DNA from 2 places in the Buttiauxella agrestis genome. Region 2 is predicted to be linked to the other one. Evidence: predicted binding sites of a transcription regulator. Region 2 holds the regulator's gene; the other holds the start of a gene.
The links. The regulator sigma-54, encoded in region 2, starts transcription at its own class of promoters, with help from an activator protein. The targets are predictions, from matches to a motif close to GTTGGCACANNTTTCGCTNT.
Positions count from the first base shown of each region.

Region 1: a site for sigma-54 is predicted at 3,462-3,481, ahead of DY231_RS08260 (branched-chain amino acid ABC transporter substrate-binding protein). Genes of this name have one in related genera too.

Region 1 covers NZ_UIGI01000001.1:1,737,482-1,745,429, forward strand. Annotated here, with positions in the region: gene catA (type A chloramphenicol O-acetyltransferase) at 1-199, opposite strand, end outside; partial or broken gene DY231_RS08235 (GrpB family protein) at 404-607, shown strand; gene DY231_RS08240 (aminoglycoside phosphotransferase family protein) at 773-1,561, shown strand; gene DY231_RS08245 (glutathione peroxidase) at 1,653-2,135, shown strand; gene DY231_RS08250 (RluA family pseudouridine synthase) at 2,207-2,905, opposite strand; tRNA gene DY231_RS08255 (tRNA-Asn) at 3,043-3,118, opposite strand; gene DY231_RS08260 (branched-chain amino acid ABC transporter substrate-binding protein) at 3,648-4,769, shown strand; gene DY231_RS08265 (ABC transporter permease subunit) at 4,910-5,824, shown strand; gene livM (high-affinity branched-chain amino acid ABC transporter permease LivM) at 5,836-7,128, shown strand; gene DY231_RS08275 (ABC transporter ATP-binding protein) at 7,125-7,948, shown strand, end outside.
Region 2 covers NZ_UIGI01000001.1:491,352-499,299, forward strand. Annotated here, with positions in the region: gene mtgA (monofunctional biosynthetic peptidoglycan transglycosylase) at 1-613, shown strand, start outside; gene npr (PTS phosphocarrier protein NPr) at 615-887, opposite strand; gene rapZ (RNase adapter RapZ) at 884-1,738, opposite strand; gene ptsN (PTS IIA-like nitrogen regulatory protein PtsN) at 1,792-2,283, opposite strand; gene hpf (ribosome hibernation promoting factor) at 2,366-2,653, opposite strand; gene rpoN (RNA polymerase factor sigma-54) at 2,676-4,109, opposite strand; gene lptB (LPS export ABC transporter ATP-binding protein) at 4,158-4,883, opposite strand; gene lptA (lipopolysaccharide ABC transporter substrate-binding protein LptA) at 4,890-5,453, opposite strand; gene lptC (LPS export ABC transporter periplasmic protein LptC) at 5,422-5,997, opposite strand; gene kdsC (3-deoxy-manno-octulosonate-8-phosphatase KdsC) at 5,994-6,560, opposite strand; gene kdsD (arabinose-5-phosphate isomerase KdsD) at 6,577-7,563, opposite strand; gene DY231_RS02490 (calcium/sodium antiporter) at 7,579-7,948, opposite strand, start outside.

The sequences.
Region 1 (7,948 bases), 1.2 Mb from region 2:
CTATTTTAGAAAGAAGGAAAATAATAGTAGGGTAAAACTTCCAGCCAGCTTCCCTTATATGTTTTAGCAGTTCGGTAATATCTATCAGGACAGTTTGGTTAATTGTACTTTGAGCAAATGACTGGAATACCTCAAAATGCTCCTTCCTTGCCCAACGAGATAAGTCAACAGGTGTATATTCCAGAGTTGTTTTTTCCATTTTTTAACCTTTGATTGTAAATTATATATCAGATGTTAGTCTAAGTTTTTTTATGAATTAAGTAAACATATAGGACGCAACCCGTTTTGGTAGCGAACGCATTTTTGAGCGTAGTTCATCTTTATACAGGAGGGAAGGGGGTTTTGAATATTTCTTATATCAGGTAATAAAAGTAGATTGTGCAATTTACTGGTGTTTTCCTATTTAGACAAATATCATTCTGCAATGACACGAGCCGGATATATTGCGCGTGGTGAGAACGGAATTCGCGGGCGCCGATATTTTATTAAGGGTGGTGATAAGCGCAGCCATCAGGTGCATGCATTCGCAGTGGGTGATATGCAAGTCGTAAAACATCTGGCTTTCCGTGATTATCTGATAAAAAACAGGGAGGAAGCAGAGCGATTTAACCACTGTGTTGCATCCATTAGTTGAACTCACAGGCAGGGGCGGACGGTGTACACTTCACACTATGCTATCTATAGAGAGGCTGTTTGACTGCATGATTTGCAGATTGCGCTAAACTCAAACGCCTCTGAATTAACCAATCGGTCAAGGTTAAAGGCAAAATGTATGTCTGTTGATAATTTATCGCGCATGGGCACTGCCAAAGTGACGCTTTTGGTTGATGAAGCAGGTCATCAGGTAATCGAAAAATGTCCTGTCAGTGATGTCGAGTTTAGTTTTTATCAACACACAGCCAGGCATCTCGCTCAAGTAGACATTTCCACGCCAAAGATGTTGTCTGCCGATCCATCCATACGCAAGTTAAGACTGGAATATATCCCACACCAGGTTGATCAGGACGAAGTTGGACGGGATGAAGTGTTGTCAATTCTGTCTCGCTTACATGGCTATCGACCTGACCCTTCTTGGGTTTATCACAATCACACCTGGTCAGAAGCAGACCTCGAAAAATCTCTCATGCTGTTGGCATTACCTGGCAGGGCAGCAAAACAATTATGGTGCTTTCAGCAGGCAAGTGATGTTCTGTTTAGTGGTCAGTGCTTAATTTCCGGCGACAGTAATGCGGGTAATTGGGGAAAAAGGGATGGTGGTGATTTCGTTCTTTTTGACTGGGAAAGATTCAGCACTGGCAGCCCAGCTATTGACCTTGCCCCACTTATAAAGGGAATGGGTTCTGAGCAAAAATTTATTGAGTTTGCTGAACGCTATGCCTGTATATCGCGTAATTATAATCCTAATGATTTAGCTAAAGAAATTGCGATTGCTAAAGCATGGATTGTTACCGAGGTAGTCGTATTGCTTAATGAGCGGCAGAAAAGTGATTTTCAATTCTATCTCAGCTGGTACAGAGAAAATCTTCCTGCCTGGTTAGATAACAATTTAAAAATGCTTTGATGTTTTTAACCCCACTAGTCTACTGATGTATTACATACGATTCCAGACCTGCCGCGCAATCTGGAGCAGGCTCTGCTTTGAGGATTCCGATATGACCCCCTTTCATCAACTTACAGCTACCAGTCTGGGCGGCCAGCTTATCTCTTTGGACGACTACGCAGGTAGAGTGGTTCTGGTCGTGAATACCGCCAGCCTTTGTGGCTTCACGAAACAATACGCTGGGCTTGAAGCGCTCTACAAAAAGTACGCCACCCATGGTTTGGTGGTGCTTGGTTTTCCCTGCAACCAGTTTGGTAAACAGGAACCCGGCAGCGCCGACGAAATCGCGCAGACCTGTCACATCAACTACGGTGTGAGCTTCCCGATGTTCGAGAAAGTAGAGGTCAACGGAACCGCAGCGCACCCGGTGTTCCGTTATCTGAAAAACGAATTGCCCGGCGTGCTGGGTGGACGGATCAAGTGGAACTTCACTAAGTTCCTGATCGGACGCGACGGTAAACCGCTCAAGCGTTTTGCACCGTTCACCACCCCAGAGAAAATGGAAACCTCAATCCTTGCCGCACTGGAAATCTAAGTGTTTCGGTCATTCAGCGCAAACAAAGTCATCACAAAAAGGCGACCTTGCTTAAAACAGAGAATTGTTATTCAAAACGGACTCGCATTGCGCGCTTTAATCAACTCACCACTAACCGGATGAACAAAATCCAGCTCACTGGCGTGCAACATTAGCCGCGGAGTCTGTTCAGTTCCTGGCAACAACAGGCCGCCATATAGATCGCAGCCCAAAATAGGGTGGCCCAGTTGCTGGCAGTGAATGCGAAGTTGATGAGTACGCCCGGTTTCCGGGGTAAGTTCTACCCGCGTCAATGGCAGTAACGTCCCGTCTTCCCGCTCATGGTAAAAGCGTTCAACGACCCGATAGCCCGAACGTGCAGGCTTGCCGTTGATGGCGCAAATCGACATCAGCGGGAACAGCGTCGGATCTTTGGCAATCGCTGCGTCTATCACCCCTACGTTGTCGCTCACATGCCCACAGAGCAGTGCGCTGTAGACTTTGGTGACTGCGCGCTGGCTGAATTGTTGGCATAGAGCGGCGTTGATGGCTTTATTGCGCGCAATCACCATCAGCCCGGAAGTCCCGAAATCCAGGCGATGCACCAGGGTGCAACCGGGGAATTCTTGTACCAGACGATGATGCACTGAATCGAGATTTTGCGGGTTTTTCCCCGATAGACTGAGCAGCCCGGTAGGTTTATTGATCAGTACCAGATGTTCGTCCTGATAGAGCGTCTCAATCTGCTCATGGCACGGCGGGGCAATAAAATTATCGATAATCGTAGACATCAGACTGCCTGGATGGAGAGTGGAAGCGGATAATAGCGAACTTTAAACCGGCAGGCGAATTGGGTTATTCGGATTTTAGCCCCAATCACCAGACACAAAAAAAGCCTGCTTAGTTTCCTAAGCAGGCTTTTCGAATTTGGCTCCTCTGACTGGACTCGAACCAGTGACATACGGATTAACAGTCCGCCGTTCTACCGACTGAACTACAGAGGAATTGTGTAACGGGGCGCATATTAACGAGAAGCAGGGGGCATGTCAAAGGGTTCGCGAAAAAGAATTTTGTTTGCTCTTTTTATAGTCAACTTGTTGAGTATTAAGGCGAATTGTCCTGGTCTTAATCATCCATTGCTCATTTCACGCAAACTCACGTCCTTAAGCATGATTAACCACTTCATCAGTAAGCTCTTTATTGGTGCAAAGCGGCGTAATTCTCAACTTTTCTGCTTTATTGTTAAGCAGATGTGATCCCCGCTGTAATTTCAATCTGTGATACCTGGCCGCTTTCAACCGCGCTCTATACTGACATATGTCGAAACAATGACATCCGGTTAACAACATTGGCAGCCATTTTGCTTAATGTTCAGGGCCGTGAAATCGTAAGGATACCCCGTAAGGAAACCCCGCCGTAAATCACAGGATTTTGTCTGGATAGTCCAATTTGTACTCGTTCGTGTTTTTGCTTGTGAATGGTCTTTAACCGTTGTGCATAAACCTCTTTGCTTCTTTGCTAAGGAACATACAAATGTCGCTGAAATTAATCAGAAGTCCTCTTTCTCTTGTGTTGGCAGGTTGTCTGGTGACGGCGTTCTCCGCCCAGGCCGATATTGTGATTGGTGTTGCCGGGCCATTCACCGGGCCGAACGCCACTTATGGCGATCAATACTGGCATGGCGCGACGCAGGCCGCTGAAGATATCAACGCCGCAGGCGGGATTAACGGCGAAAAAATCAAACTGGTGCAGGGTGATGATGCTTGTGAACCGAAACAGGCGGTGTCCGTCGCTAACCGTTTGGTTGATCAGGATAAAGTCAAAGCCGTGGTCGGACATTTCTGTTCATCTTCTACAATGCCTGCGTCCGAGGTGTATAACGACGCGGGGATCCTGGCTATCACCCCTGGGTCAACGAACCCGCTTATCACCGAGCGCAAGATGAACGATATGTTCCGCATGTGCGGGCGTGATGACCAGCAAGGGAAGGTCGCCAGCGATTTCATTATTGATAAGCTCAAAGCCAAACGCGTGGTGATCATTCACGATAAAGACACTTACGGGCAGGGGCTGGCCGATGCGACCAAAGCCGCGCTCGCCAAACGTGGCGTCAATGACGTGATGTATGAAGGTTTGTCGCGCGGCGAAAAAGACTTTAACGCGCTGGTGACAAAAATCAGTGCGCAAAAACCCGACGTAGTGTTCTTCGGCGGTTGCCATCCGGAAGCCGGGCCGCTGGTGCGCCAGATGCGTGAGCAGGGCGTGCAGGCCAAATTCTTCTCCGGCGACTGTATCGTGAACGAAGAGATGGTCACAGCGGCAGGCGGTCCGCAATACACCAACGGTATCTATATGACCTTCGGGAAAGATCCGCGTTTGATCCCGGACGGCAAAGCCGTTATCGATAAATTCCGCTCCAGCAAATTCGAGCCAGAAGGCTACACCCTCTATTCCTACGCCTCCGTTCAGGCGATTGCTGCGGCCTTCAAAGCCACCGGCGGCACCGACTCCGCCAAAGCCAGCGCCTGGTTAAAAGCCAATCCGGTCGATACCGTGATGGGTAAAAAAGCCTGGGATGAGAAGGGCGATTTGAAAGTCTCGGATTACGTGGTTTATCAGTGGGACGACAAGGGCAAATACAAAGAAGTCCAATAGTATTGGGATTTGTAGGGGGATAAGCGGCAGCGTCATCCACCATTTTCGCCGGTCATTGCTGGTGAAAGTGTCGGGTGACGCGACGCTTACCCGACCGACAAAAGAAGTTTGTCCGCCGCACTAAAAGAGACTGCCAAACTATGGATGCCTTCTTCCTGCAACAGTTGATAAATGGCTTAACGCTAGGGTCCGTTTACGGGTTGATAGCCATCGGCTACACCATGGTTTACGGCATTATTGGCATGATTAACTTCGCGCACGGCGAAGTGTATATGATCTCCGCATATCTGTGCGCCATCGGCCTGGCGCTGCTGTCGTTCTTCGGCATTCACTCGTTCCCGTTATTAATCCTCGGCACGCTGGTATTCACCATTGTGGTGACGGGCGTATATGGCTGGACGATTGAGCGCATCGCCTACAAACCGCTGCGCAACTCCACCCGTTTAGCGCCGCTGATCTCCGCAATCGGCATGTCGCTCATCCTGCAAAACTACGCGCAAATCAGCCAGGGGCCGCGTCAGCAGGGCATTCCCACCATGCTTGATGGCGTGTTCCGCTTCCATATTGGCGAAGGTTTTGTGCAAATCACCTACACCAAAGTGTTTATTTTGATTGCCTCGTTTGCCGGCATGCTGTTGCTCACCTGGATTATCGGCAACACACGCCTGGGGCGCATGTGCCGCGCGGTGCAGCAGGACCGCAAAATGGCCTCGATTCTGGGGATTAACACTGACCGAATTATCTCGATTGTATTTGTGATTGGCGCGTCGATGGCCGGACTGGCGGGCGTGTTAATCACCATGAACTACGGCACTTTTGATTTCTACGCCGGTTTTATCATCGGCATTAAAGCGTTCACGGCGGCGGTGCTCGGGGGGATTGGCTCGTTACCCGGCGCGATGTTAGGCGGCCTGATTCTGGGAATTGCCGAGGCGCAATTCTCCGGCATGGTGAATTCTGATTATAAAGATGTCTTCTCGTTTGGGTTGCTGGTGGTGATCCTCATTTTCCGGCCGCAAGGGCTGCTTGGTCGCCCGATCGTTGCCAAAGTGTGAGGGAGCAAAAAATGACAGCAGAAACGGTATTGCATGAAGGTTTTTCCCTCAAACGCTGCTTGCTGGATGCGGTTTTCGCCGGTCTGGTGGCGTTAATCATTTTTGGCCCGATTGTCGGTGTGGTGCTGGATGGTTACAGTTTTAACTTCGACGGCCAGCGCCTGGTGATGATTATCGCGGCGGTGATGGCCGGGCGTTTTCTGTTGAGTGCTTTTTTGACAACCGGCGTGGGAACCCGCTTTCTCAGCCGCTTTGAAACCGATAACTCAGGCGTATATGTGCGCCCGCCGGACTATAAAAGTCGTCTGCGCTGGATAATCCCGTTGGTGTTGGTGCTGGCGGTTTGCTTCCCGTTTGTCGCCACCAAATATGTGCTGACCGTGGCGATTCTCGGGCTGATCTATGTTCTGCTCGGTTTAGGTTTAAATATCGTCGTCGGCCTCGCCGGATTGCTGGATTTAGGTTACGTCGCTTTTTATGCCATAGGCGCGTATGGCCTGGCGCTCGGCTACCAGTATCTCGGTTTGGGTTTCTGGTCGATGCTGCCACTTTCGGCATTGCTGGCGGCGGCGGCGGGTGCGCTGCTCGGTTTCCCGGTGTTGCGTATGCATGGCGATTATCTGGCGATTGTGACCCTCGGCTTCGGGGAAATTATCCGCCTGGTGCTCAATAACTGGCTGACGTTTACCGGTGGCCCGAACGGGATTTCCGCACCGCCTCCCACGCTGTTTGGTCTTGAATTTGGGCGGCGGGCAAAAGAAGAAGGTGGCGTGCCGTTCCACGAATTCTTCCATCTCACCTATAACCCCAATCTAAAGTTTATCTTTATCTACGCCATTCTGGTGCTGGTGGTGTTGCTGGTGCTGTACATCAAACACCGCCTGACGCGCATGCCGATTGGTCGTGCCTGGGAAGCGCTGCGTGAAGATGAAATTGCCTGTCGATCTATGGGGCTGAACCATGTGCTGGTGAAGCTCTCTGCTTTCACCCTCGGCGCTTCCACCGCAGGGATCGCTGGCGTTTTCTTCGCCACTTATCAGGGCTTTGTTAACCCGACATCGTTCACTTTCTTTGAATCGGCATTGATCCTCGCCATTGTCGTCCTCGGCGGAATGGGCTCGACGATTGGCGTGGTGCTGGCGGCGTTTGTGCTGACGGTGACGCCAGAATTGCTGCGCAGTTTCGCAGAATATCGCGTGCTGCTGTTTGGCATGTTGATGGTGGTGATGATGATCTGGCGGCCACGCGGCCTGATTCGCATCAACCGCAGCGGCTATGTGGTGCGAAAGGGAGTGGCGCCATGAGCGAAATGATTTTAAGCGTTGAACATTTAATGATGCATTTTGGCGGCATAAAGGCGCTGAACGATGTGAATCTTGAAGTGCGGCGTGGGTCAATTACCGCGCTGATCGGCCCCAATGGCGCGGGCAAAACTACGGTGTTCAACTGTCTGACCGGGTTTTACAAGGCCTCAGGCGGCAATATTTTGTTCAATACGCGCGACAAAACCACCAATGTGATTCAGATACTCGGGCAGAAATTCCAGCCCGGTGACTGGATAAACCCGGCGCAATTGGGCTCGCGTCTGTTCTACAAAATGTTCGGCGGCACGCATCTGGTGAACCGCGCGGGTCTTGCGCGAACCTTTCAGAATATCCGTTTGTTCCGCGAAATGTCGGTGGTGGAAAACCTGCTGGTGGCGCAGCACATGCAGGTAAACCGCAATTTACTCGCCGGGGTGCTGAACACGCCCGCCTATCGACGCGCCGAAAGCCGCGCCCTGGATCGTGCATTTTACTGGCTTGAAGTGGTTGAGCTGGTGGATTGCGCCAATCGCCTTGCGGGGGAGATGTCTTACGGGCAACAGCGACGGCTCGAAATTGCCAGGGCGATGTGCACCGCGCCGGAGATGATTTGTCTGGATGAACCGGCAGCGGGTCTGAACCCGGTGGAAACGCGCACGCTGAGTAAAATTATCCGCTTCCTGCGTGACCATCATGACATCACCGTTTTACTGATTGAACACGATATGGGCATGGTGATGGAAATTTCCGACCACATTATCGTGCTCGACCACGGGGATGTGATTGCCGAGGGTAAACCTGAGCAAATCCAACACGACGA
Region 2 (7,948 bases):
ACCGTTTTCGGCAGTCATGGTCGAACGGCAATTTAGCGCCTGGTTCTCAGGTGATTTTGGTTATGTGGCGCATTCCGATTGGGTCAGCATGGACGAAATATCACCGTGGATGGGGCTTGCAGTTATTGCGGCAGAAGATCAGAAATTCCCGGACCATTGGGGGTTTGATGTTTCCGCGATTGAAAAAGCCATTGCTCACAATGAACGTAATGAAAATCGCGTTCGCGGTGCGTCAACGCTTTCCCAACAAACGGCGAAGAATCTGTTTTTATGGGATGGGCGGAGCTATGTTCGCAAAGGCCTGGAAGCGGGATTAACGCTTGGTATGGAAGTGGTGTGGACGAAACGCCGGATCCTGACTGTTTATCTGAATATCGCAGAATTTGGAGAGGGGATTTTTGGTGTGGAAGAAGCTTCGCAGCGTTACTTCCATAAACCAGCAAGTCGCCTGACGGCGTCGGAAGCCGCTTTGCTTGCCGCAGTATTACCTAATCCAATCCGCTTTAAAGCGAATGCACCTTCAGGTTATGTTCGGCAACGCCAGCAATGGATTTTGCGCCAGATGCGCCAGCTAGGTGGCGAATCGTTTATGGCGCAGCATGAGTTGAAGTGAGTTAATCTTCGTCAAAACCGGCATTGAACAGCGCGATAACCGCGTTCAATGCTTGTTCTTCTTCAGGCCCGGTGACTTCAATTTCAATGTGGCCACCTTTGGCTGAATCCAGCATCAGTAGTGCAATCACACTATTAGCTTCGGCTTCGGTTCCGGCCTCGTTGCGCAATATCACTTCGGCATCAAAACTCTGCACCAGTTCGAATAGTTTCATAGCCGGGCGCGCATGCATGCCCAGCTTATTGGTGATCTCAACGGTTTGTTTTACGGTCATGGTTTGCGTTTTTCCAGCGTACGGTGACGGGACTGCACGTTTTTCCCACGTGAGCGGAAATAGTCTGCCAACTGTTCTGCAATATAAACCGAACGGTGTTTACCGCCAGTACAACCAATCGCTACAGTCAAATAGCTGCGGTTGTTGGTTTCCAGCATCGGTAACCAAAGCTCAAGATAGCTACGCGTCTGGTAGATAAAGTTGTGTACTTCGGTATGACGATCAAGGAACGCTGCAACAGGCCTGTCGAGACCCGTCATTGGACGCAGTTTTGGATCCCAGTGCGGGTTTGGCAGGAAGCGCACGTCAAATACGTAATCTGCATCAATCGGAATGCCGTGCTTAAAGCCGAAGGATTCGAAGACCATCGTCAATTCACGTTCACGCTTGCCGAGCAGACGAGTCCGTAGCATTTCCGCGAGTTCATGCACCGACATTTCAGAGGTGTCGATGATTAAATCGGCTCTGGATTTCAACGGCTCCAATAGATCGCTTTCTTCATCAATCGCACTTTCCAGCGACAAGTTTTTACTGGAAAGCGGGTGTAAACGACGTGTGTCGCTATAACGACGAATCAGCGTGTTGCGATCGGCATCGAGGAACAGCAATTGTGGAGAAAATGAATCAGGTAGATTGGTCATCGCCTGTTCAAAAATTTCCGGGTTTTCCGGCATGTTACGCACGTCGATGCTGACTGCCGCAGAAATCTGTCGCTCTGCGAGAGTTTTGGCAAGATCAGGCAACAGCACCACTGGCAGGTTATCTACACAGTAGAATCCCATATCTTCTAGTGCACGCAAGGCTACAGACTTCCCTGAACCAGAGCGGCCGCTGACAATCATCAGCACCATTTTATCACTCCCCCAACTTCTCTTGCTGTGGCACGCACATGACCGCAGCCAGATTATTCACTTTCACTACCATGTTCGGTTTCGGTAATGATCTGATAAAGCTCTTCATCACTCTGCGCTGAACGCAGACGTCGGCAAATCGTTTTATCCGCCAGACGTTTTGCCACCAAAGACAAAGTGTGCAAATGTGTTTTTGTCTGATCGGCCGGAACAAGTAGCGCAAACATCAGGTCGACCGGCTGATTGTCAATAGCATCAAACGCGATAGGGGTTTCCAGTTTAATAAATACCCCAACGGCGCGGGTGGTATCTTCTTCCAGTTTTCCGTGAGGAATGGCGATACCATTGCCGATACCGGTACTGCCCATGCGCTCACGCGTCAGCACCGCCTCAAAGACGACTTGAGGTGGCAGACCGAGCTGTTTCGCCGCGAGTTCACTGATAATTTCCAGCGCACGTTTCTTACTTTGGCAATGTACATTGCTACGGGTACATTCTTTGTTCAGGACATTACTAAGTTGTAGAGCAGAATCGTTGTTCATCATAAGTTCACCTAAGCACTCTGTTGTGGCAACGGCCCGTTACTTCCGTAACGAGCCGTGAATGCCAAAACCGTTGCCTGGATTATCAGTGTTGTTTTAGTTTATCTTTATGTTTGGTTAACTGGCGCGCCAGTTTATCAATCAGACCGTCAATCGCCGCATACATATCCTGCCCTTCAGCGCTGGCATGTATTTCACCACCATTGATATGAAGTGTTGCGTCGGCAATATGCGTGACTTTTTCCACTTTTAACACAATATAGACTTGGTTAATCCTATCGAAGTACTGCTCCAGTTTGGCAAACTTCGTGCTCACAAAATCGCGCAGTGCGTCAGTGATTTCGACGTTTTGTCCTGTAATGTTGAGCTGCATAGTGTCTTCCTTATCGGTTAAGTCACACCAGTTGTTTACGCTGGTTTGACGGTGGTATGGATAAAGATTCTCGGTACTTCGCAACAGTGCGGCGTGCCACCATGATCCCCTGATCCGATAGCATAGTCGTTAACTTGCTATCACTCAGCGGTTTCGCAGGGTTTTCCGCAGCAATTAATTTCTTCACCAAAGCCCGAATAGCCGTGGAGGAGGCTTCACCGCCGCCCTCGGTATTGACATGACTTGAGAAGAAATACTTCAATTCAAAAATGCCTCGCGGACTGTGCAAATACTTTTGTGTGGTCACGCGGGAAATGGTGGATTCGTGCATTTCGACCACTTGGGCGATATCAGCAAGAACCATCGGTTTCATATGCTCTGCACCGAACTCAAAAAAGCCTTGCTGCTGTTCAACGATGCAGCGGCTAACCCGCAGCAAGGTATCATTGCGGCTTTCAAGGCTTTTGATCAGCCACTTCGCTTCTTGCAGGTTACTGCGAATAAATTGTGAGTCGCTGTCATTGCGGGCATTGGTGCCCATAGCAGCGTACTGTTGATTTATTTTTAGACGCGGGATGCTGTCGGCATTAAGTTCCACCGTCCAGCGGCCCTGAGTTTTTTTGACCAACACATCAGGGATTACATACTCTGGTTCGCTGGTCTGAATGGACTGGCCCGGACGCGGATCAAGCGACTGAATCAGGCACATCGCCTCTTTCAGCACTTCTTCTTTCAGACGCGTGACGCGCATCAGGCTGCGGAAATCATGGTTGGCGAGCAAGTCGAGATGTTCGCTGACAATCAGGCGAGCTTCGGCTAACCAGGGTGTTTCTCGCGCGAATTGTGAAAGCTGTATCAGGAGGCAATCACGAAGGTCGCGTGCGGCGACGCCGACAGGATCGAAGCGTTGCACGCGTTTGAGCACCGCTTCCACTTCGTCGAGGGTGATTTCTTCATCGCCCATGCTTTCGAGAATTTCATCCAGCGAAACGGTCAGATAGCCCATTTCGTCAACGGCATCAACAATAGACGTTGCAATAGCGGTGTCGGTATCAGAAAACGGAGTGAGATCGACCTGCCACATCAGGTAATCCTGGAGTGACTGGGTGGTTTCACCCTGATAAACCGGCAACTCGTCGTCTATATAGTCAGTTCCGGTTCCCGATGGCGTACCTGCGGTGTAAATTTCGTCCCAGCTGGTGTCCAACGGTAACTCGTCGGGCATCTCTTTTTGTTCGAGTGCCTCACGAGTATCTAACGCTTCATTTTCACGAACTTCCTGAGTTTCAATTTCTTCATGCAGATCGGTTTGCTCAAGCAGTGGGTTACTTTCCAGTGCTTGCTGAAGTTCCTGCTGTAATTCTAACGTCGACAGCTGCAACAGACGAATTGCCTGCTGTAACTGTGGAGTCATAGCAAGTTGTTGGCTGAGCCGTAATTGCAAACCTTGCTTCATATTCAGAGCGAACTTCCTCAGGTGTAATCGTTAATTATTCCTACCCTATCAGAGTCTGAACTCTTCGCCCAGATACACGCGTTTAACATGCTCGTCTTCCAGGATCTCGGCTGGAGTGCCATGGGCGATTAAATGGCCCTGGCTTACGATGTAAGCGCGTTCACATACGGCTAACGTTTCGCGTACGTTATGGTCAGTTATCAGCACCCCAAGCCCGCTGTCGCGTAAATGCTCGATGATTCGCTTGATGTCGATAACGGAAATTGGGTCAACACCTGCAAAAGGTTCATCCAAAAGAATAAATTTTGGATTTGCAGCCAATGCGCGAGCAATTTCAACACGGCGACGCTCACCACCGGACAAAGATTGCCCGAGGCTATTACGCAAATGCTCAATGTGGAACTCTTCCATTAGCTCATTGGCGCGGTCTTCACGCTGCTCGGTAGAAAGATCATCACGGATTTGCAGCACGGCCATTAAGTTATCGAACACGCTTAAACGGCGGAAAATAGACGCTTCTTGAGGCAAGTACCCAATACCACGTCGTGCACGTGCATGAAGCGGCAGCAGGCTGATGTCTTCATCATCAATAATAATGTTGCCCGCATCACGCGGAACAATACCGACCACCATATAAAAAGTGGTGGTTTTCCCTGCACCGTTAGGGCCGAGCAAACCGACAATCTCACCTGATTTAACGGTCAGACTGACGTCTTCTACAACGCGGCGGCCTTTGTAGGCTTTAGCGAGATTTTTTGCAATTAAAGTAGCCATAACGAATTAGTTACTCTTTTTCTGCGCAGGGGCGGGGGCCGGAGCCTTGCCGTCTTTTTTCTGCAACTGAGAAGGAACCAGAACGGTCGTAACACGTTTACCTTTTTCGCTAAAGGCCTGCATTTTCTGCTCTTTAACGAGGTAAGTAATTTTGTCGCCTTTGATATTGCTATCGACCTGCTCCAGATAGGCATTGCCGGTCAGCACGACAAAATCGTTTTGCAGCTCATAGTGCATAGTCGATGAGTGGCCGCTAACGGGTTTACCGCTATCTTGCATCTGATAGAAAGTGGCTGGATTACCGTAGCCATCGATCACTTCTTTGCCTTGCTCGCCGCCAGGGCGGGTCACAACGACTTTGTCGGCATTAATCTTGATACTACCTTGCGTCACAACCACATTGCCGGTGAAGGTGACGACGTTGCCCTGCATATCAAGCGACTGTTGGTCAGATTCAATGTGAATCGGCTGATCGGTATCACCGGTCAGCGCAAATGCCGAAAAACTGGCGGCTAAAAGTGTACTGGTCAGTACTAAATTACGGCTGAGTTTGTTTATTCTGGATTTCATAGGATGTTCTAACCTTTTCAATCAGCTCGGCATTTTTGCTGCGTAAATTACCACGCATTTTGAGGCCGGTGGAGTTAAAGCTGGTTCCGTACAAGGTTACCTGGTCATCAGAGGCAACATCCTGAGTGACTAAATTAACCTGCGCATTATCCGTGGTAATTTTGCGTAGCTGCGAATCTGGCGTCAGAGCTGTAAGCACCACATTCCCATACAGATACAGCATCCGATCGTTAGTAAGTTTGGCGCGATCTGCTCGTAATGACCAGGTGGCGACTTTGTTTTCGTCGTATTGCGTCATCACCGGATTGGTGAACCACGAAACGGCGGTTTCGGAAAAATATTCAACGTGCTCAGCAACCAGTCGGTAATTTAAAGCCCCTTCAGGACTGTAGGCGAGAGTCGTGGAATGTTCACTTTTATAGGTTGGTTCATTCGTGTTCACTGTTGGAGGCGCAACGGCGTCTTTGTCGACCAGATTCACACCGATCAAAATCAGCACCAGCAATGAAAGCAGGATGATAACCCAACGTCTGGTCTTACTCATATAGATAGCCCTTTGGCCTCATCAAGCTTACCTTGTGCCAGTAACAGCAAGTCGCAGACTTCACGCACTGCTCCACGCCCGCCAGCAATACGTGTCACGTAGTCGGCACGAGGAATCAGCAAAGGATGTGCATCCGATACCGCAACGCTCAAACCGACTTTAGCCATCACAGGCCAGTCGATTAAATCATCACCCACATAAGCCACGTGTTCAGCTGGGATCGCGAGCTTATCTAAAAGATCCTGAAAAGCCACAAGCTTATCGGACTGACCTTGATAGAGATGCTTGATACCCAGCGTTTCACAACGGTCTTCAAGCAATTTTGCTTTACGTCCGGTAATAATCGCGACGTTTATATCTGATGTCAGCGCACAGCGAATACCATAGCCATCACGCACATTGAATGCTTTCAGCTCTTCGCCACTGTTGCCCATATAAATCAGGCCATCAGACATCACACCGTCAACGTCTAAAATGAGCAGGCGCACATTAGCGGCCCGCTCCATAACGCGCGCACTTACCGGCCCATAACAAGTGGCAAGAGACGCTTCATGGTTACTCATTAAGGCTAATCCTTTGTTAAACCACGCCTGCGCGTAGCATGTCATGCATATGTACCACACCGAGTAGTTGGTCGCCATCTGCAACCAATACCGAGGTAATATGGCGAGACTGCATCAAATTCAATGCATCAACCGCCAGGACTGTTGGGCGAACGCGAATTCCGCCGACGGTCATGACATCTGCGATATTCAGGGTGTGAAGATCTACGCCCATATCAAAGACACGACGTAAGTCACCATCCGTGAAGATCCCTTCGATTTTCATCAGGTCATCACAGATTACGGTCATCCCCATATTTTTACGCGTTATTTCCAGCAGTGCATCACGCAATGAAGCATCTTTACTGACATGCGGTATTTCATCGCCGCTGTGCATGATGTCGCTGACACGTAATAACAGTTTACGACCCAATGCGCCGCCTGGGTGAGAAAGTGCAAAATCTTCTGCGGTAAAGCCGCGTGCTTTGAGCATCGCAACAGCAAGTGCGTCACCCATGACCAATGTGGCAGTGGTGCTTGATGTCGGAGCCAGGCCCAGCGGGCAGGCTTCTTGTGGCACTTTCACGCACAGATGGATATCCGCCGCTTTGCCCATTGAGCTTTCGGGACGGCTGGTGATGCAAATGAGTGGCACCTGCAAGCGTTTGAGAACGGGAATCAGCGCCAGAATTTCGTTCGACTCGCCAGAGTTTGAAATAGCGATGACAATATCTTGCGCGCTCACCATGCCGAGATCGCCGTGGCTGGCTTCACCAGGATGGACGAAGAACGAAGGTGTGCCGGTACTGGCAAACGTCGCGGCCATCTTTTTACCGATGTGCCCTGACTTGCCCATGCCCATAACGACCACTTTGCCCTGGCAATAGAACATTCTTTCACAGGCTTGTGAGAAATCTGAGTTGATGTATTGCTCGAGCTGATCCAGGCCTTCACGTTCGATCTTCAGGACATCTCTGCCTGCTTGTTGAAAGTCAAAACCCGGTTGTAAATTAATCTGTGACATAATTTCCGTTCCGTTTTACCCAACGACCGGTGATGCAAGAAACCACAGCACCGCAATCCATACGAAGAAGCTACATGTTAACAGAGCACCTGCAGTCTTGCCGATAGAGCGAGGCTTACGCCAGCAAAGTACGGCGAAAATGGCACTAACAATCAACATGACCCAATAGTCCCGAGCAAAAGCGAGCGGGTCGATTTCACCTGGCGCGATTAACGCAGGGATGCCCAGCACCAGAACAATATTGAAAATATTCGAGCCAATGATATTACCAATTGCAATATCATCTTCGCCTTTACGGGCTCCGGCGATGGTCGTGGCTAACTCTGGCAGACTTGTACCGACTGAAATAATCGTCAGGCCAATCACTAATTCGCTCACACCAAAG